DNA from 2 places in the uncultured Plantibacter sp. genome. Region 2 is predicted to be linked to the other one. Evidence: predicted binding sites of a transcription regulator. Region 2 holds the regulator's gene; the other holds the start of a gene.
What was found. The regulator HrcA, encoded in region 2, represses chaperone genes, less so after heat shock. The targets are predictions, from matches to a motif close to TTNGCACTCGNNNNNNNCGAGTGCNAA.
Positions count from the first base shown of each region.

Region 1: groL (chaperonin GroEL) is a predicted target of HrcA. The motif match lies at 13,237-13,263, and genes of this name have one in related genera.

Region 1 covers NZ_CAUQHZ010000003.1:209,094-224,240, reverse strand. Annotated here, with positions in the region: gene RWN05_RS06280 (CarD family transcriptional regulator) at 128-610, shown strand; gene ispD (2-C-methyl-D-erythritol 4-phosphate cytidylyltransferase) at 657-1,907, shown strand; gene RWN05_RS06270 (winged helix DNA-binding domain-containing protein) at 1,919-3,031, opposite strand; gene cysS (cysteine--tRNA ligase) at 3,072-4,523, shown strand; gene rlmB (23S rRNA (guanosine(2251)-2'-O)-methyltransferase RlmB) at 4,513-5,523, shown strand; gene RWN05_RS06255 (DUF4032 domain-containing protein) at 5,620-6,900, opposite strand; gene RWN05_RS06250 (ABC transporter ATP-binding protein) at 7,005-8,114, opposite strand; gene RWN05_RS06245 (thioredoxin domain-containing protein) at 8,371-9,342, shown strand; tRNA gene RWN05_RS06240 (tRNA-Thr) at 9,389-9,464, shown strand; gene RWN05_RS06235 (DMT family transporter) at 9,525-10,481, shown strand; gene RWN05_RS06230 (nitroreductase family protein) at 10,523-11,071, opposite strand; gene msrB (peptide-methionine (R)-S-oxide reductase MsrB) at 11,068-11,487, opposite strand; gene RWN05_RS06220 (DUF3263 domain-containing protein) at 11,711-12,013, shown strand; gene RWN05_RS06215 (LytR C-terminal domain-containing protein) at 12,035-12,607, shown strand; gene RWN05_RS06210 (cold-shock protein) at 12,893-13,096, shown strand; gene groL (chaperonin GroEL) at 13,301-14,920, shown strand.
Region 2 covers NZ_CAUQHZ010000002.1:122,873-138,019, forward strand. Annotated here, with positions in the region: gene leuS (leucine--tRNA ligase) at 18-2,579, shown strand; gene RWN05_RS04330 (hypothetical protein) at 2,705-3,124, shown strand; gene RWN05_RS04335 (helix-hairpin-helix domain-containing protein) at 3,288-3,989, shown strand; gene RWN05_RS04340 (ComEC/Rec2 family competence protein) at 4,037-6,409, shown strand; gene holA (DNA polymerase III subunit delta) at 6,475-7,530, shown strand; gene rpsT (30S ribosomal protein S20) at 7,722-7,982, opposite strand; gene lepA (translation elongation factor 4) at 8,202-10,052, shown strand; gene RWN05_RS04360 (DUF1990 family protein) at 10,049-10,693, shown strand; gene hemW (radical SAM family heme chaperone HemW) at 10,704-11,930, shown strand; gene RWN05_RS04370 (DUF4870 domain-containing protein) at 11,997-12,554, opposite strand; gene hrcA (heat-inducible transcriptional repressor HrcA) at 12,771-13,793, shown strand; gene dnaJ (molecular chaperone DnaJ) at 13,848-14,969, shown strand; gene RWN05_RS04385 (16S rRNA (uracil(1498)-N(3))-methyltransferase) at 14,971-15,147, shown strand, end outside.

The DNA.
Region 1 (15,147 bases), on a different contig from region 2:
GGAGGGGCGTGGCAGGGTCGCCGACCCGTGATCGATCGGTTCACCACCCGGTCCGCTGGGCACCCGGTACCCGGCTCTGATCAGGGGTCCCGTGGTATTCTGGGAGACGCTGAAGGGACCGAGACCCATGATCTTCGAAGTTGGCGAGACCGTCGTCTACCCGCACCATGGCGCCGCGACCATCACCGAGGTGAAGACCCGCATCATCAAGGGCGAGGAGAAGCTCTACCTGAAGCTCCGCGTCACCCAGGGCGACCTCATGATCGAGGTCCCGGCCGAGAACGTCGACCTGGTCGGGGTGCGCGACGTCATCGGACGCGAGGGGGTCGACCGCGTGTTCGACGTACTCCGTGCGCCGTTCACCGAGGAGCCGACGAACTGGTCCCGCCGCTACAAGGCGAACCTCGAGAAGCTGGCCTCGGGCGACGTCATCAAGGTCTCCGAGGTGGTCCGCGACCTGTGGCGTCGCGACCAGGACCGAGGGCTCTCAGCAGGAGAGAAGCGGATGCTCGCGAAGGCCCGCCAGATCCTGGTCTCTGAACTGGCATTGGCGGAGCAGACCGACGAGGAGCAGGCGTCGTCCGTCCTCGATGAGGTCCTCGCCTCCTGAGCCGACCGTCCGTTCGGGCTGGGCGCCCGAGAAGTAGGCTCGTGGCATGACTGCGATCGACGAACCGGGTGCCGTTGCCGACCCCTCCATGGACGGCCCGGCCGTCGGCGTGATCGTCGTGGCGGCGGGCAGTGGGACGCGCCTCGGTGCCGGGATCCCCAAGGCGTTCGTGTCGCTCGCCGGCAGCACCGTGCTCGAACACGCGCTCGCCCCGGTCTTCCGCCTGCGCGACGCGGTCCAGGTCGTCGTCGTGGTCCCCGCGGATCGCGTCGGTGAGGCTGAGACGATCGGTCGTCGCGCGGCGGGGAAGGCGGCCGACCACCTCCGTGTCGTCGCCGGAGGCGACACGAGACAGTCCTCCGTCCTCGCCGGACTCGCCGCCCTGTGGCCGGGAGTCCGCACGGTGCTCGTCCACGACGCCGCACGGGCACTCACCCCGACCGACCAGTTCGAACGGGTGATCGACGCCGCGGAGCGGACGGGGTGGGGCATCGTGCCGGGGCTCGCGGTGACCGACACGATCAAGCGGGTCGACGCGAGCGACCTCGTCGAGCAGACCGTGGATCGGGCCGCGCTCCGAGCCGTCCAGACACCGCAGGCGTTCCCGCGTGATGCCCTCGTCGCGGCCTTCCGCGTCGCCGAAGACCGCCTGGCAGCGGCCACCGACGATGCGGCGCTCTACGCGGACGCCGGACACCCCGTGCTCACCGTCGGCGGCTCGGAGGCGGCGTTCAAGATCACGACCCCGTGGGACGCCCAGCGTGCGGAGCGACTTCTGGCGGACCGGGAGCGGGACCAGGAGCACGAGGTGGGCGCACGGCCGACCACCTCGATCAGGACCGGCATCGGCATCGACGTCCACGCCTTCGCCGACGACGGCGAGCTGAGCCTCGCCGGCCTCAGCTGGCCGGGGGAACGGCCGCTGGCCGGACACAGCGACGGGGATGCGGTCGCCCACGCCATCGTCGACGCCCTGCTGTCCGCTGCCGGCCTCGGCGACATCGGCTCCATGTTCGGCACCGACGACCCCCGCTTCGCCGGGGCGAGCGGCGAGGTCTTCCTGCGGGCGGCGGTCGAACGGCTGCACGCTGCGGGCTTCGTCGTCGTCAACGTCGCGGTGCAGCTCGTCGGCAACCGCCCGCGGTTCGCGCCGCGTCGGGCGGAGGCGGAGGGCGTGCTGAGCGCGCTGGTCCACGGACCGGTCAGCGTCGCGGCGACGACCACGGATGCGCTCGGGTTCACCGGCCGCGGCGAGGGCGTCACGGCCATCGCCACCGCCCTCGTCGAGCGCCGCTGACGGGTCGGTCCTCAGTCGGCGGACGTGCCCTCGTCGACCGACGCACCGAGCCCGAGGAACCGCCCGTATTCGCCAGCAGCTCGTCGGAACCCCGCCTGCACCCGCTGCGACAGCGGTTGGAACGGCGTCGGGGTGACGACGACGCCGGTCGCACTCGTCCGTCGGCGCCAGGTGCCGACGACGCGCCCGTCGACGGTGATCATCGGGAGGAAGATGCCGTTCGCGCCGGGCACGATGCGGTCTGCGAACGCCGCCGGGAGCGTCAACTCGCGGTCGCGGTAGCCGAGGAGCAGCTCGTCGAATCCGGGCAGTGCGAGCACCCGCGGTGGTCGTGGAGCAGCTGAAGGTCCGATGCCCTCGGCGGTCGACCAGCGGGTGACCCCGTCGCGCGACTCTGAGACCAGCCGTCCGGCGGCCACCTCGACGCCGCGTTTCGCCTGGGCGACGGTGAGCTTCGACCACCAGGTGAGGTCGGCGATCGTCGACGGGCCGTGGCCGGTGAGATACCGGACGACGAACTCCCCGAGCGCCTCGTCGGCCTCGAGTACCCGCGGGGCACGGATCCACTCCTCGCTCAGGACGAGTGCCTGTTGTCTCCCCGCGGGCGGTCCCCAGCAGACCACGCCCGACATCGCGAGTTCCATGATGAGGTGTGAGCCTCGTTGTCCGTCGATCGGGATCCCGGCGTCGGTGTGGGCCGTCAGCAGCGCATCCCTCGTCACGCGCCGATGCCCGCTGAGCAGTCGCTCGGTGAGCGCACGCGAGCGTGAGAAGGTCTCGGCGTCCAGCCCGAGCTGACGGTGTCTGGCCGCGATCGTCGAGCGGACCCGCGGGACACCGAGTCCGAGCAGCCACCCGAGGTCCTCGGCGGCGACGAGATGCAGGGTGCCGCGCATCGGCCAGGACCGGACGATCGAACCGTCCTCGAGCGCCGTGAGCACCTCGGCCATCGTCGTGCCGCTCGACCTGACGCCGACCGCCCACAGCGACGAAGCGAGGTCCTGGGCCTGGACCGCGAGCAGCTGCGAGACCGCAGCCGTGGGGGAGTGGTGATGGCTCCCGTCGAGGAGCTGTGCCGCGAGTCGCGCGCGGAGAACCTGCTGGTCGTCGCGTCCCGTGGTCATGGGACCATCATGCCCCGACGACGGCGGCTAGTCTGGTCTCGTGGCCCTCCGACTCTACGATTCGAAAACGCAGTCCCTCCGGGACTTCGTGCCGCTCCGCGAAGCCGAGGCGGGGCTGTACGTCTGCGGACCGACCGTGCAGTCCTCTCCGCACATCGGGCACCTGCGCAGCGCGCTCGTCTACGACCAGCTGCGACGCTGGCTGACGTCCTCCGGGCTCCGAGTCACACTCGTCCGCAACGTCACCGACATCGACGACAAGATCCTCGCGAACGCCGCCGCCGGCGTCGAGGGCGGCTTCGCCCAGCCCGGCGAGGAGTGGTGGGCGCTCGCCTACCGGTACGAACTCGAGTTCACGGCCGCCTACCGCGCCCTGGGCATCCTGCCGCCGAGCTACGAGCCACGCGCGACGGCGAGCATCCCGGAGATGCAGGAGCTCATCGAGCGGCTCATCGACGCCGGGCACGCGTACCCGGCCCCCGACGACTCCGGCGACGTCTACTTCGACACCGCCTCATGGAGCCGCTACGGCGAACTCACGCGGCAGAGCGCCGAGCACATGGAGGCCGCGACCGACGCCGACCCGCGCGGCAAACGCGATCCCCGCGACTTCGCGCTCTGGAAGGGCACCAAGCCCGGGGAGCCGCGCTCGGCGAGTTGGATGTCTCCGTGGGGCGAGGGACGGCCCGGCTGGCACATCGAGTGCTCGGCGATGTCGACCAAGTACCTCGGCGAGGAGTTCGACATCCACGGCGGCGGACTCGACCTCCGCTTCCCCCACCACGAGAACGAGCTCGCCCAGTCGAGCGCAGCCGGCGACCCCTTCGCCCGGTACTGGTTGCACAACGGGCTGGTCGCCGTCACGGGCGGGCAGAAGATGTCGAAGTCCCTCGGCAACTCCGTCTACGCAGCCGACCTCCTGGCAGCAGCCCGGCCGCTCGTCGTCCGGTACTACCTCGGTGCAGCGCAGTACCGATCGACACTCGAGTTCCATCCGGGCGCACTCGCCGAGGCCGAGGCCGCACTCGGACGTGTCGAGGGCTTCCTCGATCGTGCCGCCCGCGCCGACCTCCTCACCGAGACGACCACGGCCGCCAGTCGAGCGACGCTCCCGGCCGCCTTCGTCGAGGCGATGGACGACGACCTGAACATCCCCCGCGCGCTCGCCGTGTTGCATGACGCCGTGCGCGTCGGCAACGCCGCCCTCGACGGCGGCGACCTGACGACGGCGCGCGAGCGTGCCGTCGCCGTCCTCGACATGACCCGGGTGCTCGGCATCGACCCGACCGACCCCTCGTGGTCGTCGGGCGCCGACCCCGTCACTCACCGATCCCTGTCCGCACTCGTCGAGCGTCTGCTCGTCGATCGCGCGGACGCCAGGGTCGCCAAGGACTTCGCAGCGGCCGACCGGATCCGCGACGAACTCACAGCGGCTGGGATCACCATCGAAGACACCCCGTCCGGAGCACATTGGAGTATCAGTGGCAAGTAAGCCTTCCCGCCCGACCGGGCCGAAGAAAGCGAAGAAGGGTCCCACCAAGGGCACCGGCGGCCTCGGCCGTAAGGCGCTCGAGGGTCGTGGACCGACCCCCAAGGCCGAGGACCGCGCCTGGCACCCGGCCGGCAAGCGGAAGGCCGCGCAGGAGCGCTACGCGGCTTCCGGCGGCACCGGCAAGCCAAGGCAGGCGGCCGGCCAGAACGGACGCCCGTCCACGAACGGCCGGACCAAGCAGAAGTCGAGCGACGAGTCCGAGGTCGTCACGGGCCGCAACTCCGTCCTCGAAGCGCTCCGCGCGAAGATCCCCGCCACCACGCTGTACGTTGCGACCCGCATCGAGATGGACGACCGGGTGAAGGAGGCGCTCAGCATCGCCACCCGACGCGGGATCCCGGTGCTCGAGGTCATGCGTCCGGAGCTCGACCGCATGGCCGGCTTCGACGGCGTGCACCAGGGCCTCGCCATCAAGGTGCCGCCCTACGAGTACGCGCACCCCATGGAGTTGCTCGACCAGGTCATCTCCCGTGGCGAGAACCCGTTGTTCATCGCCCTCGACGGCATCACCGACCCCCGGAACCTGGGTGCGATCATCCGATCGACCGCAGCCTTCGGCGGTCACGGCGTGATCCTGCCGCAGCGCCGGAGCGTGGGCCTCACCGCCTCCGCGTGGAAGACCTCGGCAGGCGCGGCGGCTCGGACGCCGGTCGCGATGGCCGCCAACCTCACCCAGACGCTCAAAGCGTTCAAGGAGCGCGGTGTCTTCGTGATCGGCCTCGACGGCGACGGCGACGTCTCCCTCCCGGGGCTCGAACTCGCCGATCAGCCGATCCTCGTGGTCGTCGGCAGCGAGGGCAAGGGCCTGTCCCGCCTCGTCACCGAGACCTGCGACGCGGTCGTGTCGATCCCGATCTCGGCCTCGACCGAATCGCTCAACGCCGGGATCGCGGCCAGCGTGACGCTGTACGAGATCGCGCGTCGCCGGAACGCCGAGTAGGCCACCGGCGCTCGCACCGCACGAACGAGGACAGGCCCTCGGAACGGATCTCCGTTCCGAGGGCCTGTCTGTCATCAGCCGAGGTGTCGGACCCGATCAGACGAGGTCTCGCCAGTCGACCGGTCCGGTCATGGCGGCGGGGATGCTGATCGCCTCGGTCGGCGGCACGATCATGGTCGCCTCGTCGCGGCGGTGTCGCAGGACGGTGTTCACGTAGGAACCGACGGCTTCCGCGAGGGGGATGTCGCGACCCTCGTTCTGCGCGAGGAACCAACGGTGCTCCAGAAGTTGGTGGAAGATCTCGGCGGGCTCGAGCTTGCCGCGGAGTTCGCGGGGGATCGCCTTCACCACCGGCTCGAACACGCGGATGAGCCACTCGTGCGCCGCCATCTCCTCGTCGAACCCGTCCTTCCCGAACGAGGCCGAATACGCGTCGAGGTCGTTGAGCAGGCGCCTCGCCTGGTTCTCGCCCGCGTCGAGACCGGTGAGCCGCAGAAGACGGCGCTGGTGATGCCCGGCGTCCACGACCTTCGGCTGGATCCGCACGGTCGAGCCCTCGTCGGTCGTCTTGATCGCGAGTTCCTCGATGTCGAAGCCGAGTTCGTTCAGGCGGTGGACGCGCTCGGTGATGCGCCAGCGCTCGGACGCGTCGAAGGACTCTGAGCCCGTGAGCTCCTTCCAGAGCGAACGGTAGGCGGCGACGATGCCGTTGCTCACGGTGACCGGGTCGAGCTCGGCGTCGGCGCGTCCGCCGGCCTCGAGGTCGAGGAGCTCGCCGGCGATGTTCACGCGGGCGATCTCGAGGTCGTTCTCACGCTGCCCGTTCGACAGGCCGCCCTCGTAGAGCTTGCCCGTCTCGGCGTCGACGAGATAGGCGGCGAAAGCGCCCGCGTCGCGCCGGAAGAGCGTGTTCGACAGCGACACGTCGCCCCAGAAGAAGCCGACGATGTGCAGGCGGACGAGGAGGACGGCGAGCGCGTCGACGAGACGGGTCGCGGTGTCGGGCCGGAGGGTGCCCTGGAAGAGCGCGCGGTAGGGGAGTGAGAACTTCAGGTGCCGCGTCACGAGCACGCTCGGCAGCTCTCGGCCCTTGCGGTCGCTCCGGTTCGTGATGACCGCGAGCGGGTCGACGCAGGGGATGTCGAGGCGCTGCAGGGTGCGCAGCATGTCGTACTCGCCCTTCGCCATCTCCGCGGTCGTCTCCTTGACGGCGATGACGTAGCCGGACAGGTTCGCGAACCGGACGAGGTGGCGCGAGATGCCCTTCGGGAGCGAGGCGATCGCCTCATTCGGCCAGTTCTCGAGGGGGAGCTCCCAGGGGAGGTCGAGCAGCGCCGGGTCGACGGTGGCAGCGGTGATGTTCAATGCGCCGGACATGGTGCGGAGCGCTCCTCGGGGATCGTCGTGCAGAGACTGGACAAGCGAAAACGACGATGGCCGAGCGATCGGAGACCGACCGCTCGACCATCGTCGGCGGGAAACTAGATCGAGGAGGACACGACCGGCTTGTTGCCCAGACGCTCACCCGATGCCGAGTCGAACGCGTGCACGTGGTGCGGCGTCGGCGCGAGGAAGACCGTGTCGCCGATGTGCGCGTGGTTGCGGCCGTCGACGCGGGCGACGATGTCGGTGCGCTTGCCGGAGACCTCGGTGTGCCCGTAGAGGTAGCCGTCGGCGCCGAGCTCCTCGACGAGGTCCACGGTCACCTCGATGCCGGAGCCCGAGTTGCTGGACACGGTGATGTCCTCGGGTCGCACGCCGACCGTGACGTTCTTCGACGGAGCGGCGTCGGTGATCTCGCGCTCGACCGGGATGACGAAGCCGCCGAGCTTGATGCCGCCATCGGCGATCTCGCCCTCGAACAGGTTCATGGCCGGGCTGCCGATGAAGCCGGCGACGAAGACGTTGTTCGGCTTCTCGTAGAGGTCGCGCGGGGTGCCGACCTGCTGCAGGATGCCGTCCTTGAGGACCGCGATGCGGTCGCCCATGGTGAGCGCCTCGGTCTGGTCGTGGGTGACGTAGACGGTGGTGACGCCGAGACGACGCTGCAGCGACGCGATCTGGGTGCGGGTCTGGACGCGGAGCTTGGCGTCGAGGTTCGACAGCGGCTCGTCCATGAGGAAGACCTGGGGCTGACGGACGATGGCTCGACCCATCGCGACGCGCTGACGCTGACCACCGGAGAGCGCCTTCGGCTTGCGGGTCAGGTAGTCCTCGAGGTCGAGGAGCTTGGCGGCCTCGAGCACACGGGTGGCACGCTCTTCCTTGCCGACACCGGCGATCTTGAGCGCGAAGCCCATGTTCTCGGCGACGGTCATGTGCGGGTACAGCGCGTAGTTCTGGAACACCATCGCGATGTCGCGGTCCTTCGGCGGCACGTCGGTGACGTCGCGGTCGCCGATGAAGATGTGGCCGTCGTTGACCTCTTCGAGGCCGGCGAGCATGCGGAGGGAGGTGGACTTGCCGCAGCCGGACGGGCCGACGAGGACGAGGAATTCGCCGTCGGCGACCTCGAGGTTCAGCTTGTCGACCGCGGGGCGGGTGCCACCCGGGTAGAAACGGGTTGCGTTGTCGAACGTCACAGACGCCATGGTTGTTCTCCTTCACCGGCAGGTACGTGCCGGACGATCCGTTGTGAATGGACGCGAACCCGTCATCGATGGCCGGTTCGCCGTCCCAGTATGCCACGACCTCCTGTGAATGGAAGGTGCTGCGGCCAGCGGATCTCCCGGCGGACGCACAGCCGGCTCCCGGCCTGGTTTGGGCCTCTCCCAGGCGGCAGGTCTACGATTACTCTGTTTGGCGCTGCCTCGTCTCCGCAGCGCGAGCCCCCCGAAACGAGGATCAATGTCTGGCGCTGGATCGCAGAACCGACCGACCAAGAACGAACGACGCGACGCGGCACGCGAGAAGGCGCGGGTGCTGCGCGAGCAGCAGAAGCGCCGCGACCGCCGCAACCGGGTGCTGCTCCAGGGTGGCATCGTGCTCGGTGCGCTCGCGATCGTGGCGGTGGTGGCGGTCATCATCGTGACGTCGATCAAGCCCGCCGGACCGGTCCCGACCGCGGCCAAGAACGACGGCTTCACCGTCTCCGCCGGCTTGCAGCTGGTCGGAGCCCCGGCCAGTGCGTCGACGCCCACGCCGAGCACGACCGACGATGCGGCCGCACCCGCGGAGCCTGCCCCGGCCGAGACGCCGGCAGCCACCGAGACCCCCGCCGCCGACGGTGTCGAGATCGCCGTCTACCAGGACTTCCTCTGCCCCTATTGCGGTCAGTTCGAGACCACGAACGCCGAGCAGGTCAAGGGTTGGCTCGAGGCCGGTGCCGCGACCTACACGGTGCACCCCCTCGCAACGCTGAGCAACCTCTCGCTCGGAACGCAGTACTCGCTGCGCGCCTCGAACGCGGCGGCCTGCGTCGCGGAGTACTCGCCGAACGACTTCTTCTCCTTCAACACCGCACTGTTCGAGAACCAGCCCAAGGAGAACACCGAGGGCCTGACCGACGCCGAGCTGAAGTCGATCGCCAAGGGCGTCATCTCCGGCGGCGAGAAGAAGATCAACGCCTGCATCGACGACGGCACCTACAAGTCCTGGGTGAAGGACTCGACCGACCGTGCGCGCAGCGGCCCGCTGCCCGGGACGGACGTCAAGAAGGTGGAGGGCACGCCGACCATCCTGGTGAACGGCAAGCAGTACACGGGCTCACTCACCGACGCCGAGCAGTTCGCTGCGTTCGTCCTCGCCGTCTCGAGCGAGAGCTACTCCACCGGCACGCCGACGCCGGGTGCCAGCGAGTCGCCCGTGACCAACGGCTGATCCGCCGCCATCGTAGGATGGACGAGACCGGGGCCAGCCCCTGTCGGCCGACGTGGCGCAATTGGTAGCGCAACGCTCTTGTAAAGCGTAGGTTACGGGTTCAAGTCCCGTCGTCGGCTCCAGCCGAGAACCGCCCGCTCAGCCTGCTGAGTGGGCGGTTCCTCATTGGAAGGAACCCTCCCGTGACCCGTTTCCCAGCACCGCTCGCGCTCCTCATCGCCGTCGTCAGTGGCGCCTTCATCGCGGTGCAGGCCCGGTTGAACGGCGAGCTCGGTGCGCGTCTCGGTGACGGGTTCACCGCCGCCGCGATCTCCTTCGGGGGCGGCTTGATCATCCTCACGGTCGGACTCGCCGTCTCCCGTACCGGCCGTCGCGGGCTCGCCACGGTGATCGGTGCCGTCCGACGCCGGGAGATGCCCTGGTGGACGGTGCTCGGCGGCTGCGCCGGCGCCTTCCTCGTGCTGTCGCAGGGGCTCACCGCCGCCGCGCTCGGCGTCGCCCTGTTCACGGTCGCGGTCGTCGCCGGCCAGACCGCGAGCGGGCTGGTGCTCGACCGGATCGGGTTCGGCCCGGGAGGCGTCGTCGGGTTGAGCGTCCAGCGCGTCCTCGGGGCGGTCGTCGCCCTCGTCGCGGTCGGCGTCGCCGTCTCGGGCGAGCTCGGGGGGAGCATCCCGCTCGGACTCCTCATCCTGCCGCTGCTCGCCGGGATCGGGATCGGCTGGCAGCAGGCGGTCAACGGTCGGGTCAAGATGCGGGCGCAGAGCACGCTCGCCGCGACGTTCATCAACTTCATCGTCGGGACGGTCGTGCTGGTCGTCGCCGCAGTGCTGCACGCGATCATCGTCGCGCCGCCCGGTCCGCTCCCGGGGGAGTGGTGGCTCTACCTCGGCGGCCCGATCGGATGCGTGTTCATCGCCGTGGCCGCGTTCCTCGTCCAGCACACGGGCGTGCTCATCCTCGGGCTCGGCACGGTGGCGGGTCAGACCCTGAGCGCGCTCGCTTTGGACGTGCTCCTGCCCACCGACGATGACGGCGTGCATGTCGCGACCGTCATCGGGACGCTCCTCGCGTTCGCCGCCGTGGCGATCGCATCGGCGCGGTTCAGGCGTCGTCCCGCGGCATCGTCGTCCGCCGACTGAGTCGAGCCGTCATCGGTCGGATGTCGTGAGCGACTCCGTCCTCAGGGCATGGAGCTGAGGTGCGCCTTCGCGTCGAACGTCTTGCGACGCCCCGTGCGAGCGTTACCCGGCTTCCCTCCGACGTACAGCCAGCCGAGGAGCTCCTCGCCCTTCTTCAGGCCATGTGCCTTCCGGACCGCTTTGGCGCGAGTCGCGCCGCCGGTGCGCCAGAACACGCCCCAACCGGCGTCGTCGAGCAGGAGGCTGACCATGTGGGCCACTCCTGCCGCGACCGCCTCCTGCTCCCAGGCGGGCACCTTCGACTTCTTCACACTCACGACGACCGCGAGCAGCAGGGGCGCGCGGAGCGGCTTCGTCGAGGGCTTCGAGTCGCCTTCCGCCTTCGCGAGCGCCCGACCGAGCTTCACCCGGTCGTCGCCCCGGAGGGTGATGACCCGCCACGGACGCAGGGCGCTGTGGTCTGCCACTCGACCGGCCGCCCCGAGGACCTCGAGGAGTTCCGCGTCACTCGGAGCGATGTCGGTGACCTTCGACCACGAACGGCGCCCGGCGACGGCGGCCAGGACCGGGCGCTCGATCGGTTCGGTCACTCCGTCGGCTCGGCGGTGTCGGCCGCGGCGAAGTTGAGCGCGATCGAGTTCATGCAGTAGCGGTCACCGGTGGGCGTCCCGAAGCCGTCGTCGAACACATGACCGAGGTGCGAGCCGCAGTTGGCGCAGCGGACCTCGGTGCGCACCATCCCGAGGGAACGGTCTTCGATGAGTTGCACCGCCTCGGGGTTCACGGACTCGTAGAAGCTCGGCCATCCGCAGCCGGAATCGAACTTGGTACCGCTCTTGAAGAGCTCCGCGTTGCAGGCGGCACAGGTGTAGAGGCCCGCGCGTGACTCGTCGAGGAGCTCACCGGTCCAGGCCCGTTCGGTCGCCGCTCCGCGGAGGACCTGATACTGCTCGGGCGTGAGTTCCTCGCGCCACTGCTCATCGGTCTTCGACACGTCGTACGTCATGCTGCTCCATTCGTCTCGGTCATCCTACGTGCGGGGCCGCCTCGTGCATGCGGCTCCCGACGTATTCCATAACACTGCACCGAGCCTGATCCTTCCCGGTGAACGTCGGCCCTCGCCGGGGTGGATGCGGCCCGGCGGCCATCGGCTGAATAGACTTGGAGGACGGCGGACCGGAGCACGACTCCACGGTCGCCGCATCGGCACCGATCGGCAGGAGACGAGCATGCAGTCAGCGTCGCGTACGCCTGCCGATGACGAGGCGTCGACGCCGACGGGCGGCCTCGAGCCGCGCGAGCTCGAGATCCTCGAGTTCGAGTCCCATTGGGTGCAGCACGTCGGGGCCAAGGAGGCCGCCATCCGCGACCGCTTCGCCCTGTCCCCGGCCCGGTACTATCAACTGCTCGGCGCGCTCATCGACTCGCCGTCCGCCCTCGCCCACGACCCCATGCTGATCAAGCGGCTGCAGCGCACCCGCGACGCCCGACTCTCGGCGCGAGGAGCCTCGGCTCCCCGCACCGACGGCTGAGCAGCTCCCGGAGACCACACCATGGCTGAATCCTTCCCGCCCGACCGCTTCGACGAGGTCCCCGACCTCAAGCGCGTCGGCGCACACCGTGCCCCTGCTCCCAAGGGACGCGGCTGGATCGCCTTCCTCGTCGCCGTCGTCGCAACGCTCGTCCTTGTTGGGATCGGCACCTTCGCCCTGTTCGGACTGAACGACCGCATCGACTTCTTCGGCGGCTCGCAGAGCCCGAGCGCCACGCCCACGCCGACCCCCACCCCGACCGAGGCGGCCCCCGTCGTCGACCCCGCGGCCAGCATCCTCGTCCTGAACGGCACACCCACTGCCGGCCTCGCCGCATCGGCGGCGGCGGCGATCTCGGCCGCCGGCTTCACGCAGCAGATCCCGACGAGCGACGCCAGCACCGAGGACGTCACGGCGAGCGGCGTCTACTACCAGGATCCGTCGCAGGAGGGCGTCGCTCGCGCCATCGCGAACGCACTCGGCGGTATCCCGATCCAGATCACGGACACGTACGCGATCCCCGTCGAGGAAGGCGAGGCACCGGTCCTCCGCATCGTCGTCGTGGTCGGCGCGGACTACCAGCCGGCCGCCTGAGCGCGGCTGGAGCAGGTCGATCGGTCAGGTCGCCGGCTCGCCGTGTTTCCGGAGTGTTTCCTCCATGTTGAGTTGTCGTATCACTCCGCCCCGTTTGCCGATTTCGGGGTGAATCCGCGCGGTGCCCCGGATTAGTATCTGGAATTGGCCGCTCATCCCGTCCCGTCTCGACTCGCCCCCGGGTCCGCTTCGGCGCAGGGTGGCCGCCGGGATCCCGATCCCGGATGGCAGGTCCGGGTCCGGCAACAGTCGGGCGCCGAGAGCACGCAGCAATGGGAGTATGAAATGGCGAACGGAACCGTCAAGTGGTTCAACGCTGAGAAGGGCTTCGGCTTCATCACGGTCGACGGCGGCGGACAGGATGTCTTCGTCCACTACTCGGCGATCGACATGAGCGGCTACAAGTCCTTGGAAGAGGGCCAGGCGGTCGTCTTCGAGGTCGGCACGGGAGCAAAGGGGCCCCAGGCCGAAGGTGTGCGCCTGGCGTAGCCGCTGATCAGGCACGCGATTCCTGCGACGCCGTCCACTCCGGTGGGCGGCGTCGTTCGTCGTTCCGGGGCGGTTCCCGGGAGTTCGCTCAGGGCTCCGGTGCTCACTTGCACTCCCACCCCCTGAGTGCCAGAATCGACTTAGCACTCGTACTCATTGAGTGCTAACAACGTTCATGACGTCCGGGAGGGACGAAAAACACACATGGCTAAGATCATTGCTTTCGACGAGGAGGCCCGTCGCGGCCTCGAGCGTGGACTGAACATTCTTGCTGACACGGTCAAGGTCACCCTTGGGCCGCGCGGTCGCAACGTTGTCCTCGAGAAGAAGTGGGGCGCCCCCACGATCACCAACGACGGCGTGTCCATCGCCAAGGAGATCGAACTCGACGACCCGTACGAGAAGATCGGCGCGGAGCTCGTCAAGGAGGTCGCCAAGAAGACCGACGACGTCGCCGGCGACGGCACCACCACGGCGACCGTGCTGGCACAGGCGCTCGTTCGCGAGGGCCTCCGCAACGTCGCCGCAGGCGCCGACCCCATCAGCCTCAAGCGCGGCATCGAGAAGGCCGTCGAGGCCGTCACGGTCGAGCTCATCGCCAACGCCAAGGAGGTGGAGACCAAGGAGGAGATCGCTGCGACCGCTTCCATCTCCGCCGGCGACACCACCATCGGCGAGATCATCGCCGAGGCGATCGACAAGGTCGGCAAGGAGGGCGTCGTCACCGTCGAGGAGTCGAACACCTTCGGCACCGAGCTCGAGCTCACCGAGGGCATGCGCTTCGACAAGGGCTACCTGTCGCAGTACTTCGTGACCGACCCCGACCGCCAGGAAGCGGTGTTCGAGGACCCCTACATCCTCATCGCCAACCAGAAGATCTCCGCGATCAAGGACCTCCTGCCGATCGTCGACCAGGTCATCCAGTCGGGCAAGCAGCTCCTCATCATCGCTGAGGACGTCGACGGCGAAGCTCTCGCGACGCTCGTCGTCAACAAGATCCGTGGCATCTTCAAGTCCGTCGCCGTCAAGGCTCCGGGTTTCGGCGACCGCCGCAAGGCTCAGCTGCAGGACATCGCCATCCTCACCGGTGGCCAGGTCATCTCCGAGGAGGTCGGCCTCAAGCTCGAGACCGTCACCCTCGACCTGCTCGGCCGTGCGCGCAAGGTCGTCATCACCAAGGATGAGACCACCATCGTCGAGGGTGCCGGCGACGCCGACGCCATCGCCGGTCGTGTCTCGCAGATCCGCAAGGAGATCGACAACACCGACAGCGACTACGACCGCGAGAAGCTCCAGGAGCGTCTTGCCAAGCTCGCGGGCGGTGTGGCGGTCATCAAGGCCGGTGCAGCGACCGAGGTCGAGCTCAAGGAGCGCAAGCACCGCATCGAGGACGCCGTTCGCAACGCGAAGGCCGCCGTCGAAGAGGGCATCGTCGCCGGTGGTGGCGTCGCCCTGATCCAGGCCGGCAAGACCGCGTTCGAGAAGCTCGAGCTCGTCGGTGACGAGGCGACCGGTGCGAACATCGTCAAGGTCGCCATCGACGCTCCGCTCAAGCAGATCGCGCTCAACGCAGGCCTCGAGCCCGGCGTCGTCGCCGACAAGGTCCGCAACCTGCCCGTCGGACACGGCCTCAACGCCGCGACCGGTGAGTACGTCGACATGCTCGCTGCCGGCATCAACGACCCGGTGAAGGTCACGCGCTCCGCGCTGCTCAACGCAGCGTCGATCGCCGGCCTGTTCCTCACCACCGAGGCCGTCGTCGCCGACAAGCCGGAGAAGAACCCGGCTCCGGCCGGCGACCCGACCGGTGGCATGGACTTCTAAGTCCGACAGCAACACCTGCGCAGGGCGTCTCCTTCGGGAGGCGCCCTGCGTCGTTTCGTCATCCCGCATCGGGGAGGACCCTCGACCTGTGCGCTCGTCGCGCATGGATCGAACAGTCGTTGTAGAGACGTGATCGGAATGGCATATCTCCCGAGGTGACGGTTCCTATGATCGAGCTATGAGACGTATCGGGGGAGCGGCGATCGCCGCCGTAGTGATTCTGGGGC
Region 2 (15,147 bases):
CAGTGATTGAGAGTGACGTGTCAGACGAGCGCAACACCGACGACCGCCGAGACGGCGAGCGGTACGACTTCCAGGCGATCCAGGAGAAGTGGCTTCCCGTCTGGGACGAGCTGAAGCCCTTCGCAGCAGGAGATCCTGCCGACAAACGTCCGCGCAAGTACGTGCTCGACATGTTCCCGTATCCCTCGGGCGACCTGCACATGGGTCACGCCGAGGCGTTCGGTTTCGGCGACATCGTCGCGCGGTACTGGCGTCACCAGGGCTTCAACGTCCTGCACCCGATCGGCTGGGACTCGTTCGGTCTCCCCGCCGAGAACGCGGCCATCCAGCGCGGTGTCGACCCGCGCGAGTGGACCTACGCGAACATCGCGCAGCAGAAGGCCAGCTTCCGTCAGTACGGCCCCTCGTTCGACTGGGACCGCGAGCTCCACACGAGCGACCCCGAGTACTACCGGTGGAACCAGTGGCTGTTCCTCCAGCTGTTCGAGAAGGGCCTCGCGTACCGCAAGGCGAGCCCCGTCAACTGGTGCCCGAACGACCAGACCGTGCTCGCGAACGAGCAGGTCGTCGACGGACACTGCGAGCGCTGCGGCGCCGAGGTGACGAAGAAGAAGCTCACCCAGTGGTACTTCCGCATCACCGACTACGCGGACCGCCTGATCGACGACCTCAACCAGCTCGAGGGCACCTGGCCGGCCAAGGTGCTCAGCATGCAGCGGAACTGGATCGGTCGATCCAACGGTGCGGACGTCTCGTTCTCCATCGAGGGTCGTGCCGAGCCGGTCTCCGTGTACACGACCCGCCCCGACACGCTGTACGGCGTGACGTTCATGGTCGTGGCGCCCGACTCCGAGCTCGCAGCCGAGCTCGTCGCCGACACCTCCGACGAGGTCAAGGGGCGCTTCCAGGCCTACCTCGACAGCGTCAAGGGCGAGAGCGAGATCGCACGGCTCGCGACCGACCGCCAGAAGACCGGCGTGTTCCTCGAGCGCTACGCGATCAACCCGCTGAGTGGCGAGCGTCTGCCGATCTGGGCGGCCGACTACGTCCTGGCCGACTACGGTCACGGGGCGATCATGGCGGTTCCCGCGCACGACCAGCGCGACCTCGACTTCGCGCGGGCGTTCGACCTGCCCGTGCGTGTCGTGGTGGACACCACCCAGCCCGTCACCGGTGCCATCCCGATCATCGTCGACGGTGAGCTGCCGGAGGACCTCCCGTCGATCGATCCCGCCAAGACGGGTGTCGCGCTGACGGGCGACGGTCGCCTGACGAACTCCGGCCCGTTCGACGGCCTGAGCAAGGCGAACGCGATCCCGAAGGTCACTGCGGCGCTCGCATCGAGCGGCCTCGGCGCGAAGACGAAGAACTACCGCCTCCGCGACTGGCTCATCTCCCGACAGCGCTACTGGGGCACGCCGATCCCGATCATCCACTGCGACGCCTGTGGCGAGGTGCCGGTCCCCGAGGACCAGCTCCCCGTGCGGCTGCCGGACGCCGCGGGTCTCGACCTGCGTCCGAAGGGCATGAGCCCGCTCGCGGCGGCAGAGGACTGGATCAACGTGGACTGCCCCTCGTGCGGGAAGCCTGCGAAGCGCGACTCCGACACGATGGACACCTTCGTCGACAGCTCGTGGTACTTCCTCCGGTTCCTGAACCCGACCTCCGACGAGATCGCGTTCGACCCGAAGGAGGCCGACAAGTGGGCCCCGGTCGACCAGTACGTCGGTGGTGTCGAGCACGCGATCCTGCACCTGCTCTACTCGCGGTTCATCACGAAGGTCCTGTTCGACCTCGGCAAGGTCGGCTTCACCGAGCCCTTCAGCGCGCTCCTCAACCAGGGCATGGTCATCCTCGACGGTTCGAAGATGAGCAAGAGCAAGGGCAACCTGGTGGAGTTCGCTCAGGAGCTGAGGTCGTACGGCGCCGACGCCCTGCGCGTCACGATGGCGTTCGCCGGTCCTCCGGAGGACGACATCGACTGGGCGGACGTCTCGCCGGCCGGTTCGGCCAAGTTCCTGGCACGCGCCTGGCGGGTCGCGCACGACGTCACCAGCTCGCCCGACGTCGCCTGGAAGGACGGCGACGAGAAGCTGCGGAAGGTCACGCATCACTTCCTCGCGGAGGCTCCAGGGCTCATCGAGGCGGGCAAGTTCAACGTCGTCGTGGCACGGCTCATGGAGCTCGTCAACGCGACGCGGAAGGCGATCGACGCCGGGCCCGGCGCGGGCGACCCCGCCGTGCGCGAGTCCGCCGAGGTCACGGCCATGGCGCTCGACCTCTTCGCACCGTTCACCGCCGAGGACATGTGGGCCAAGCTCGGCTACCAGCCGTCCGTCTCGCTGGTGCCGTGGCGGAAGGCCGACCGGTCGCTGTTGGTCGAGGACCAGGTGACCGCGGTGGTCCAGGTCGACGGCAAGGTCCGCGAACGGCTCGAGGTGTCGCCGAAGATCTCCGGCGAGGAGCTCGAGCAGCTCGCACGCGCGAGTGCGGCAGTGCAGCGTTCCGTGGGCGACCGCGAGATCGTCAACGTCGTGGTGCGTGCCCCGCGTGTGGTGAGCATCGCGACGAAGGGTTGATGCGGTTCGGGGCGGGCCCTGTGGCCCGTCCCGAACACGCTCGGAGCGCTGGGCGCCACCCTCGAGTCCGATCCGCTTGTCCCATCCGGCGGCAGTCTGCCCTGCTTCCTCGGTAGCATGACCGGGTGATCGCTCCCGCCCCAGCCGTACGAACGCTCCGCGTGTTCCAGATCCTGTGGGTGGTCGGCTTCCTCGTCGGGACGACGACGCACACCGCGGATCTGATCCTCGGCGGGTTGGACGTCTACGGCGGCTTCCCGCCCGGCGTCCGGCTGTTCTGGGTGACACTCACGGTCTTGGACCCCATCACCGCTGTGTTGATCGTCCTTCGACGGCGCTCCGGCATCGTGCTCGGTATCGCGGTGATCGTCGCCGACATCGCCGTGAACTGGACCGTCTTCGTGCTGCTCGGCGGACTCTCGTGGTTCGGCGTCATCAATCAGAGCCTGTTCGCGGTGCTCATCGTCGTGACCGCTCGCCCGCTGTGGATCTGGTTCGGGCAGTCTTCGACGCGAGAGGGGGCTGAGCCAGCCAGAGTGGCCTGACCCCCCGGTCGGAAGACGACCAGTCAACACCGAGGCGCTCGGTGAGCTGACTGCATTCTGCATCCCAGGCGAACGCGCTCCACAGGGGTCGTCGCGGTGCGGTCGGTGCCCATGGCGACGGCGAGCGTGTGGTGCGGGGCGTCCGGGCTCGTAGCGTTCGAGGATGACCATCGAACCGGAACCCACGTCCCACCCGGTGCCGTCCAGGCGTTCGTCCACGCGCCGTGTGCTCGGTGAGCTACCGCGCCCGGAGTTCCGCGCCGGGGCGGTCGTCGTGCTGGTGATCGCGGCGCTCGTGGTCGCCATCCTCGTCTCGCTGTTCACCTCAGGCGGGGCGGTCAGGACGATCGGTGGGGTGGAGCTGTCGGCTGACGCGAGCGCCGTGCCCGCCGCCACACCGGGATCGACCACGCCCGCCGGCTCGGCGGCGGGAGAGCTGTTCATCCATGTACTCGGAGCGGTCGCGGCCCCTGGTGTCTATCGGCTGCCGGACGGATCACGTGCGTTCGATGCGGTGGCGTCCGCCGGCGGCCTCCTACCGGAAGCGGACACCAGTGCCGTGAACCTCGCACGGTTCGTGAACGACGGCGAGCAGCTCTATGTCCCCGTGGTCGGCGAGGTGCCACCTGGCGGAGGCGCGAGCGGGTCGGCTGCCGGGAGCCCGTCCGGCTCGCAGCTCGTCAACGTGAACACGGCATCCGCGGCCGAACTCACCGCACTGCCGCGGATCGGGGAGGCCCTGGCTGCACGCATCGTCGCCTGGCGGGAGGCGAACGGGCCGTTCGCCACCCTCGACGACCTGAGCGCGGTCGAAGGCATCGGCGCGAAGACCCTCGAGGGGCTTCGCGCGGCGGCGACGGTGTGACCGCGGACGCGGCCGCCGGACCGACGTCCGGGCGAGGTGAGCGCGCGATGCGGTTCCCACGCCTCCTCATCCCGGCGGCGGTCACCTGGGTCGGTGCGGCCGTCTGCAGCGCGGCTCCGACGCTGGCCTGGGGTGGGGTACTGGTCGCGTTCGTCGTCGCCTCCGCCTGCCTCGGGTGCAGCACGGTCGTCCGGCGTCGCCGTGCAGAGTATCGCCCGGGCGAGCGCCGGACAGGGTCTGTCGTCATCACGACACTCTTGCTCTGCGCGTGTGCTGCGGCGCTGTTCGGCATGGTCGCCGCATCGATCGCCGCACGCGCGCCTGATCGGCAGCCGGAGGCGCTGCAAGCGCTCGGGAGCACGCCCGTCACCGCCGAGGTCGTGGTGACCGGCGACGCCGTGCCCACCGGTTCGGTCACGGCTGCACCCACGGTTCGGTTCGCGGCCGACCTGGTGACGGTCTCGGACGACGGGGGAGCACCGGAGGGCCTCTCGGTCCCGGTCCTCGTCTTCGCACCGGTGCCGGCGGATCGGGCGCCGAGGATCGGTGAGCGCTGGCGCGTCGATGGCCCCCTCCGATGGAATGCACCGGGTGATGCGCGGGCAGCGCTGCTGTTCGCACGGAAACAACCCGAGCTGCTGGGGGAGCCACCGGCGATCCTCGACTGGTCGGCGTCACTGCGTTCCGGCCTGGTCGGGGTCGCGTCCACCTTGCCCGGCCCGGGTGGGGAGCTGCTGCCCGGCCTCGCGATCGGCGATGTGAGCCAGGTGAGCGACGCGGTCACGGAGTCGATGCAGCGCAGTTCGCTCTCGCATCTGACGGCCGTGTCCGGCGCGAACTGTGCGGTCATCGTGTGGCTCGTCAGCACCGCGGTCGCGGTACTCGGCGGTGGGCGGAAGCTCAGGATCGCCTGTGCCCTACTGTGCCTCGCCGCCTTCGTGGTCCTCGTGACGCCCCAACCGAGCGTGCAGCGGGCAGCACTCATGGCTGCCTTCGTCCTGGTGATGGGCGGCTTCGGGCGGCCGATCCGTGGCCTCGCCGCGCTGTCGTTGGCGGTGGTCGTGCTCCTCGTCGCCGACCCCTGGCTGGCCGGGCAGTACGGTTTCGGACTCTCGGTGCTCGCCACCAGCGGTCTCCTGCTCCTGAGCGGACCCCTCACGGACCTGCTCGGTAGGTGGCTGCCCCGGGGGATCGCGGCCCTCATCGCGATCCCGGCGGCCGCCCAGCTCGCCTGCCAGCCGATGCTCGTCCTCCTCGACCCCGCGATCCAGCTCGGCGGTGTCCCGGCGAATCTGCTCGCGGGCCCGGCCGCCGCGCCCGCGACCATGCTCGGACTGCTCGCCTGCGTGCTGGTCCCGTTCGCACCACCACTCGCACTGCTCGTCGCGTGGCTCGGGTGGGTGCCCGCGACCTGGATCGCCGCGGTGGCCCGGTGGTTCGAGGGCGTCCCTGCTGCGCGGGTGCCGTGGCCGGAGGGGCCGCTGGGCGTCGTGCTCGTCACCGTGCCGACGGCCCTGATCGCCACGCTCCTGCTGTTCCGTCGGGATCTGCCTCCGCGGTGGTCGAGGACGATCGGGGTGGCGGTGGTCGTGTCGCTCGTGGCACTGTGCGGTCGGGCGGTCGGGGACGGACTCGGCCCGGCCCTGCACCGGCCGGGCGACTGGATCGTCGCCGCCTGCGACGTCGGTCAGGGCGACGCGGTCCTCCTGCGACAGGGCACCGCCACCGCGCTCGTCGACGTCGGGCCCGACCCAGAACCGCTCCGCGCGTGTTTGGACGCGCTCGGGGTCTCACGCATCGAGCTGCTCGTCCTCACCCACTACGACCTCGACCACGTCGGAGGCCTCGACGCGGTCGTCGGCAGGGTCGACGAGGTGCTGCTCGGGCCGGTCGACGACCCGGAGGACGAGCGCATCGCTCGAGTGCTCCGAGCGGCCGGTGCCGAGGTGCGACAGGCCGGCGCCGGAGACCAGGGGGTGCTGGGGGATCCGGAGAGCGCGGCGCCATGGCGCGTCCTGTGGCCGGACCCCGCGGCAGGCAGCGTCGAACCGGGGAACGATGCGAGCGTGGTGGTCCGGTTCGATCTCCTCGACGCATCGGTGCTGCTGCTCGGCGACCTCGGTGAGGAGGCACAGGACCGGCTACTCGGTCGGCACACGCTCGGGGACGCGGTCGACATCGTCAAGGTGTCGCATCACGGTTCGGCCGATCAGAGCGACCGCCTGGCGCGCCGGGTGGGCGCGACGGTGGCGCTCGTCTCCGTCGGGGCCGACAACGGCTACGGGCATCCGACGCGCTCAGCGCTCGAGCTCTACGAGGCCACCGGTGCCGAGGTCCTCCGCACGGACGAGTCGGGGACCATCGTCCTCGGCCCGGGCGACGGTGGCGGGTTCCGCGTGTGGTCGGAGCGCGGCGGGTGAGCCGCCGACCGCCCCGCCTGGCGTCGGCGGTCGCCGGTAGACTCGGACGGTCGAGAGGAGCCGCTGTGGCTGCACCACGTTCCGCCGGTCGCGGGAAGGCGAAGACGGCGGCCAAGGCCTCGGCGGCGATCCCGCAACTCGGCTGGTCCGAGATCCGCCCGGCGCCGATCGTGTTGGTGTCCGGCACGGAGTCCTTCCTGGCCGACCGGGCGATCCGCCGGCTGCGCGACTTCCTCGTCTCCGAAGACCCCTCGCTCGAGGTCAACGACGTCGCCGCCGACAGTTACGCCCCGGGCGAGCTGCTCACGGTGGCAAGCCCGTCTCTCTTCGGTGAGCCCCGGCTCGTCCGCGTCAGCCAGGTCGAGAAGTGCTCCGACCAGTTCCTCACCGAAGCCATCCGGTATCTCGAAGCACCGCCGGAGGGCGCCTACCTCGTGCTGCGGCACAACGGAGGCGTGCGCGGCAAGAAGCTGCTCGACGCCATCCGCTCAGGCACCGGTGGCGGTGTCGAGATCGTCTGCACGGAACTCAAACGGGACAGCGACAAGGCCGACTTCGCCGCGGCTGAGTTCAAGACGGCCGGTCGGCGGATCACGCCCCAGGCGCTCCGGGCACTCGTCGGAGCCTTCTCCGACGACCTCGCCGAGCTCGCAGCCGCGTGCAGTCAGCTCATGGCCGACGCGTCCGAGGAGATCACCGAGCAGACGGTCAACAAGTACTACGGCGGTCGACTCGAGACGAGCGCGTTCGACGTCGCCGATGCCGCGATCGCCGGGCGTCACGGGGAGGCGCTGCTCGCCCTGCGGCAGGCGCTCGACTCCGGTGCCGACCCCGTGCCGATCGTCGCCGCGTTCGCGATGAAGATCCGCACGATGGCCAAGGTGTCCTCGGCACGCGGCGGGTCCGGGCAGATCGCCCAGCAGTTCGGTCTCGCGCCGTGGCAGGTCGACCGCGCCCGTCGGGACCTGTCCGGTTGGACGGACGCCGGCATCGGCCGCGTGGTGCAGATGCTCGCAGAGACCGACGCCGGCGTGAAGGGCGCGAGCCGCGACCCGGTGTTCGCGCTCGAGCGGCTCGTCGGCGTCATCGCGGCACGCGGGGTCGATCTCTCAGAGCGGTAACCCGTCGAGGCGGTAGAACGTCGAGCTGGCCGTGGTGGCGGGCGGCCCTTCGACAAGCTCAGGGACCCGTGTGCGCTCAAGGACCAGTGCGCGTTCAGGGACCGGTTGTGCGCTCAGGGACCGGCGTGCCCGGGGGACGCGAAAGGCCCCGCACGTTCCGAGGAACGCCGGGGCCTTGCAGCTGGTGTCGCTTAGAGCGCGTTGACCTGCTTGGCGATGGCCGACTTGCGGTTCGCTGCCTGGTTCTCGTGGATGACGCCCTTGCTCACGGCCTTGTCGAGCTTCTTCGAGGCGAGCTTGAGAGCGGACTCGGCCTGAGCCTTGTCGCCGGCGACGACGGCCTCACGGGTTGCGCGGATGGCGGTCTTCAGCTGGCTCTTGACGGCCTTGTTGCGCTCGTTGGCCTTCTTATTGGTGCCGATGCGCTTGATCTGCGACTTGATGTTTGCCACGTTGGGTCAACTTTCGGTTCGAGGAAATGATGTTCGGTGCCGTCGGACGGAAGAGGGCGTCTTCAAGCGAGTTCTCGTGTGGTCTCAACTCACACGCAAGCCAACAGGCAACATTACCAGTCGGGCTGAGTTCTGGCAATCCAGGGTACCGCAGCGCGGGTGCTCCCCGCCGTGGGACAATGAGGGTTGCCCGATTCCACCCCTGACCCCGAGGAACGCGTGAGCCCCCAAGCAGTGAAGGCCCTCGAGCCGGCATCGACCGACCCGGCGTTCATCCGGAACTTCTGCATCATCGCCCACATCGACCACGGCAAGTCGACCCTGGCGGACCGCATGTTGCAGATCACCGGCGTCGTCTCGGACCGCGACATGCGGGCGCAGTACCTCGACCGCATGGACATCGAGCGCGAGCGCGGCATCACCATCAAGAGCCAGGCCGTGCGCATGCCGTGGTCGCTCAACGGCGAGACCTTCGCGCTCAACATGATCGACACCCCCGGGCACGTCGACTTCACCTACGAGGTCTCGCGGTCGCTCGCCGCGTGCGAGGGCGCGATCCTCCTCGTCGACGCCGCTCAGGGTATCGAGGCGCAGACGCTCGCGAACCTCTACCTCGCTCTCGAGAACGACCTCGAGATCATCCCGGTGCTCAACAAGATCGACCTCCCGGCGGCCGACCCCGACAAGTACGCGAAGGAGCTCGCGAGCCTCATCGGCGGCGAGCCCGAAGACGTCCTGCGGGTGTCCGGCAAGACCGGCATGGGTGTCGAGGACCTCCTCGACCGCGTCGTCGGACGCATCCCGAACCCCGTGGGCGACCCGGACGCACCCACGCGCGCCATGATCTTCGACTCCGTCTACGACACCTACCGTGGCGTCGTCACCTACGTCCGCATGATCGACGGCCAGCTGAGTCCGCGCGAGCGTATCCAGATGATGTCCACGCGCGCGGTGCACGACCTCCTCGAGATCGGTGTCAGCTCGCCGGAACCGACGCCCACCAAGGGCCTCGGCGTCGGTGAGGTGGGCTACCTCATCACGGGCGTGAAGGACGTCCGGCAGTCGAAGGTCGGCGACACCGTCACGACCGCGGTGAAGCCGGCGACCGACGCCCTCCCGGGCTACACCGACCCGAAGCCGATGGTCTTCTCCGGTCTGTACCCGATCGACGGCAGCGACTACCCGATCCTCCGCGACGCGCTCGACAAGCTGAAGCTCTCCGACGCCTCGCTCAACTACGAGCCGGAGACCTCCGTCGCCCTCGGCTTCGGGTTCCGCGTCGGCTTCCTCGGCCTCCTGCACCTCGAGATCGTGACCGAGCGGTTGCAGCGCGAGTTCGACCTCGACCTCATCGCCACAGCGCCGTCGGTCACCTACGAGGTGAAGACGGAGGACAAGCAGGTCGTCACCGTCACCAACCCGAGCGAGTTCCCCTCCGGCAAGATCCTCGAGGTGTCCGAGCCGATGGTCAAGGTGGGCATCCTCGCCCCCAAGGACTACGTCGGCACCATCATGGAACTCTGCCAGAGCCGTCGAGGTGCGCTGCTCGGCATGGAGTACCTCGGCGAGGACCGCGTCGAGCTGCGGTACACGATGCCGCTCGGTGAGATCGTCTTCGACTTCTTCGACCACCTGAAGAGCCGCACGCAGGGGTACGCGTCGCTCGACTACGAGCCCTCCGGCCAGCAGGCAGCCGACCTCGTGAAGGTCGACATCCTCCTGCAGGGCGACCAGGTCGACGCGTTCAGCGCCATCGTCCACCGCGAGAAGGCGTACGCCTACGGTGTGCTCATGACCGAGCGCCTGAAGAAGCTCATCCCGCGCCAGCAGTTCGAGGTGCCGATCCAGGCCGCCATCGGTGCGCGGATCATCGCCCGCGAGTCGGTCCGTGCCATGCGCAAGGACGTCCTGGCCAAGTGCTACGGCGGTGACATCACCCGCAAGCGCAAGCTCCTCGAGAAGCAGAAGGAGGGCAAGAAGCGGATGAAGATGGTCGGCAAGGTCGAGGTGCCTCAGGAGGCGTTCATCGCAGCGCTGTCCGGGGACGTGGAGACGAAGGACAAGAAGTGAACGCACGACGCAGTTCGTTCGAGGACGAAGCGGTCGACTACGCGGCCGTCGGCGCCACCCAGCGGACCGACCTCATGCAGTACCCGCCGGAGGGCTACGTGCCGTCGGAGGACGAGTTCCGCCTCGGGAGCGGAGAGGAGCGGTTCGCCCTCGCGAGCAGCGCCCTCCTCACCTGGGGACTGCACCGTTCGAGCGGCGTGGAGATCTCCGAGGTGCACCCCGGCACGGGCGTGCAGTACGGCGGCATCGCCTTCGCCGAGGACGGTACGCCGCTGGAACCCATCGAGACGCACCAAGAGCAGCGCTTCGCCGAGGACGGCACGCCGTTCATCACGCCGGGCACGACGGTCGTCTTCGCCGGCACCGTCGGCGGGGAACCGCTCGTCGGACCGCATCGCGTCATCTCCGTCACCGAGGAGCCGGGTCACGTGAGCCTGGCCATCGGCACGATGGAGGGCGATCCGGAGAGCGGTGAGCAGTCCTTCACGATCGAGCAGCGCGAGGACGACTCCGTCTGGATCGTCGTGCGCTCGTTCTTCCGCCCGACGAAGGGTGCCGCGAAGCTCGTCGGCTCCAAGCGTCGCCGCAAGACCATGAACGACGCCTACCTCCGCGCACTCCTGCCGTCGCGCGGCGTCTGAGCGACGGACCGTGCCGAGCGCCCTTCCACTCGCCGATCCGGCCCCGTCCGACGGACTCCTCCCGGAGACGGCGGCCGTCGGTGCCCACGAGCGCAACTTCGGGGTCTACCTGCACGTCCCGTTCTGCCGGGTCCGATGCGGCTACTGCGACTTCAACACCTACACGGCGACCGAGCTCCGCGGCGCGAAGCAATCGGACTACGCCGACGAGGCGGTCGCGGAACTCCGCTTCGGCAAGTCCGTCCTGGCGTCATCGACCGTCCCCGACCGACCGGTCTCGACCGTGTTCTTCGGTGGCGGCACGCCGACCCTCCTGCCTGCTGACGACCTCGTCCGGATGCTCCGTGGCGTGACGGACAACTTCGACCTCGCGCCCGGCGCCGAAGTGACGACCGAGGCGAACCCCGACTCCGTCGACGCCGCCTACCTCCGCACGCTCGCCGAAGCCGGATTCACCCGGGTGTCCTTCGGGATGCAGTCCGCGGTGCCGAGCGTGCTCGCCACCCTCGAGCGCACGCACGATCCGGCTCGGGTGCCGCTCGTCGTGCAGTGGGCTCGCGAAGCCGGCCTCGGCGTCAGCCTGGACCTCATCTACGGGACGCCGGGGGAGACCCTGGCCGACTGGCGCGTCTCACTCGAGACGGCGATCGCCTGCGCACCGGACCACGTGTCGGCCTATTCGCTCATCGTCGAACCCGGGACGAAACTCGCGCGCCAGATCCGCTCGGGCGTGGTGGGGACCCCCGACGAGGACCTGCAGGCCGACATGTACGAGCTCGCCGACGATCTCCTCACCGAAGCCGGGTACGGCTGGTACGAGGTCAGCAACTGGGCGACGGACGACACGCACCGCTCCCGGCACAACCTCTCCTACTGGACCGGCGAGGACTGGTGGGGTGTCGGCCCGGGCTCGCACAGTCACGTCGGCGGGGTGCGCTGGTGGAACGTCAAGCACCCGGCGGCGTACGCCCAGCGGATCGCGGCGGGGGAGTCGCCGGCCGCCGGGCGGGAGACCCTGGACGACGAGACGCGGGAACTCGAACGCATCCTGCTGCTCACCCGCACGCGGGACGGCATCCCCATCCGGACGCTCGCCCCCGAGGCTCGTACGGCGGTCGCCGGGCTCATCGCCGAGGAACTGGTCGACGCACGGCAGGCCCTGCTCGGACGGCTGGAGCTCACGCGCCGCGGACGGCTCCTCGCCGACGCGGTCGTCCGGCGTCTGGTCGGCGACTGACCCTGCCCGAGGCGCAGAACAGCCCCGCCCGGCGGACCGGACGGGGCTGTGCTCGTACTCGACGGATCAGGCCTTGATGAACTGGATCGTGAGCGGGTAGCTGTACAGCTCACCCTTGTTCGCCTTGATCGCGGCGATGATGCTGAACACGATCACGACGACGTAGACGGCGATGATGATGAACAGACCCACGACGACGATCGTCAGGATCGAGCCGACCACGAGCGCGATCAGCATCGTCAGCTGGAAGTTCAGCGCGGTGAGCGTGTGCGCCTTGATGAACGGGCCGCGGTCCTTGAGGACCAGGTAGCCGATCAGCGGGGGGATGAATCCGAAGAAGATCCCGCCGATGTGGATGAGCGTCGACCAGAGCTTCTCGTCCGACGGGCTCATGGGCTGAGCGGCGGCGTACGGCTGCTGGTACTGCGGGGCGCCTGCGGGCGGCGGCGGGTAGGAGCCGGCAGCGGGCGGCGGCGGCGCGTAGCCACCGGCGGGCGGGGGCGGGTAGGCGCCTGCGGGCGGCTGCTGCGGAGCTGCGGGAGGGGGCGTCGCGCCATCTCCTGCAGGCGGAACCGACCCGCCCTTCGCTGGGTCGACGGGCGGCTGAGCGTTCGGATCGGACATCTTCGCACCTTTCACGGAGAGTGATATTCAATTGGTCCAGCTGAGCGTATCGCACCAGGTGTCGCTCATCAGGGACCCACGCCTGCGGCCAACGGTATTCCCGCGGCACGGGGCCGCGCAAGGGACGGCTGCGCGGAGGCCACGATATGATTGGCAGTCAGGGTCTTCGAGTGCTGATGGTCGGCGCTCCGAGGTGGATGACGGGAGGAGATCGAGATGGTGTCGGATCGCGGTCTCGAAGTGCTCCGCGTCATCGTGCAGGACTACGTCGCCTCGCGAGAGCCCGTCGGGTCCAAGACGATCGTCGACCGCCACTCCTTCGGGGTCTCCGCAGCCACCATCCGCAACGACATGGCGCAGCTCGAGGACGAAGAGCTCATCGCCGCCCCCCACACCTCCTCCGGCCGGGTGCCGACCGACAAGGGCTACCGGATGTTCGTCGACCACCTGGCCGACCGCCGCCCGCTGAACAACGCCCAACGGACGGCGATCGAGACCTTCCTCGGTGCGTCCGGCGACCTCGACGAGGTCCTGCACCGCACGGTGCGGCTGCTCTCGCAGCTGACGAACCAGGTCGCGCTCGTCCAGTACCCGATGTTCTCCCGGGCGCGCGTCCGGCACCTCGAGTTGGTGAGCGTCACCCCGAACCGTGTGCTCGCGGTCATCATCCTCGACAACGGCCGCGTCGAGCAGCGGCTCATCGAGACGGAGAGCCCGGTCGACGATGACCTCATCTCGCGTCTCCGCTCGCTGTGCAACGAGGCGGTCGCGGGCCGTCCACTCCTCGACGCCCACGACGCGATCGGCGACGTCCCCGCCGACATCGCCGATCTCGACCGCGCGGCGGCCGTCCGCATCGTCGACGCGGTGCGCGAACAGCTCTCGGCGCAGCGCCAGGACCGCCTCGTCATGGCCGGCGCCGCCAACCTCGCCCGCACCGAAGACGACTTCCCCGGCAGCATCTATCCGGTCCTGGACGCCATCGAGCAGCAGGTCGTGCTGCTCCGGCTCTTCGGTGAGATGGAGTCCGAGCGCGACGGCGTGGTCGCCAGCATCGGGCGCGAGAACGCGTCGTTCGGCCTCGAGACCACGAGCGTCCTCGCCGGGAACTACCGTTCCTCTGGTGGCGAAATCGCCCGGCTCGGCGTCCTCGGCCCCACGAGAATGGACTACGCGAGCAACATGGCTGCGGTCCGCGCCGTCGCCAGGTACCTCTCGCGCATCCTCGACGCCGAGTGACGCATCCTCGTCGCGTCCTCCAACACCTTCCGCACCTCGAACGAAAGGCCCTCAGTGGCTGACTACCCCGACCACTACGCAGCACTCGGTGTCGCCAAGGAGGCGACGCCCGAAGAGATCAAGAAGGCGTACCGCCGCCTCGCTCGCGAACTGCACCCCGACGTGAACCCGGGTTCCGACGCCTCAGAGCGGTTCAAAGAGGTCACCCACGCCTACGACGTGCTGAGCGACCCCAAGCAGCGCCAGCAGTACGACCTCGGTCCGCAGGCGGGTGGGTTCGGCGGAGGTGACGCCGGGTTCGGCGGCTTCGGCGACATCTTCGACACCTTCTTCGGCGGGGGTGGCCAGCAGCGCGGACCCAAGTCCCGCCGCGCACGCGGCGAGGACGCCCTGTTGCGCGTCGAACTCGACCTCGACGAGGTCATCTTCGGCACCCACCGCGACCTCGAGGTCGACACCGCCGTGCTCTGCAGCACCTGCAACGGCTCCTGCTGCCAGCCCGGCACCTCACCGGTGACCTGCGACATCTGTCACGGCACCGGCTCCATCCAGCGGGCCGTCCGCTCGCTGCTCGGCAACGTCATGACCTCGGCGCCCTGCGGCACCTGCCGCGGCTACGGCACGATCATCGCGACCCCGTGCGTCACCTGCCAGGGTCAGGGCCGGCTCCGTGCCCGCCGCACCGTCTCGGTCGACATCCCGGCCGGTGTCGACACCGGTCTGCGTCTGCAGATGCCGGGGAGCGGCGAGGTCGGCCCGGCAGGCGGCCCGAACGGCGACCTCTACCTCGAGATGAAGGTCAAGCACCACGACGTCTTCAGCCGCGACGGCGACGACCTGTTGTGCACGCTCGAAGTCCCGATGACCGACGCCATCCTCGGCCGCCAGGTCACCGTCCACGCGCTCGACGGCGACGTCGAGGTCGAGCTGCGACCGGGCGTTCAGAGCTCGGAGGTCATCACGGTCAAGGACCGCGGGGTCACGCGCCTCCGCGGGAACAGCCGGGGTGACCTCAAGATCGGCGTCCAGGTCGTCACCCCGACGAAGCTCGACCACCGCGAACGCGAGCTGATCAAGAGCTTCGCCTCGGGACGACGCCAGGGTGCTCCGGCGCTCGCGCAGTTCCAGCAGGGCCTGTTCGCGAAGATCCGCGACCGCTTCCACGGCGTCGGTTGAGATGAGTTCGCTGTACCTCCGCGAGGACCTCGAATCGACCGGTGTCGGCGACTCGGTGACCCTCCGTGGGCCCGAGGCGAAGCACGCCGTCGCCGTGAGTCGGCTGCGGGTCGGCGAGACGACGTCGATCGGCAACGGTCGTGGCCTGATCGCGACCGGACCGGTCGTGCGCAGCGAG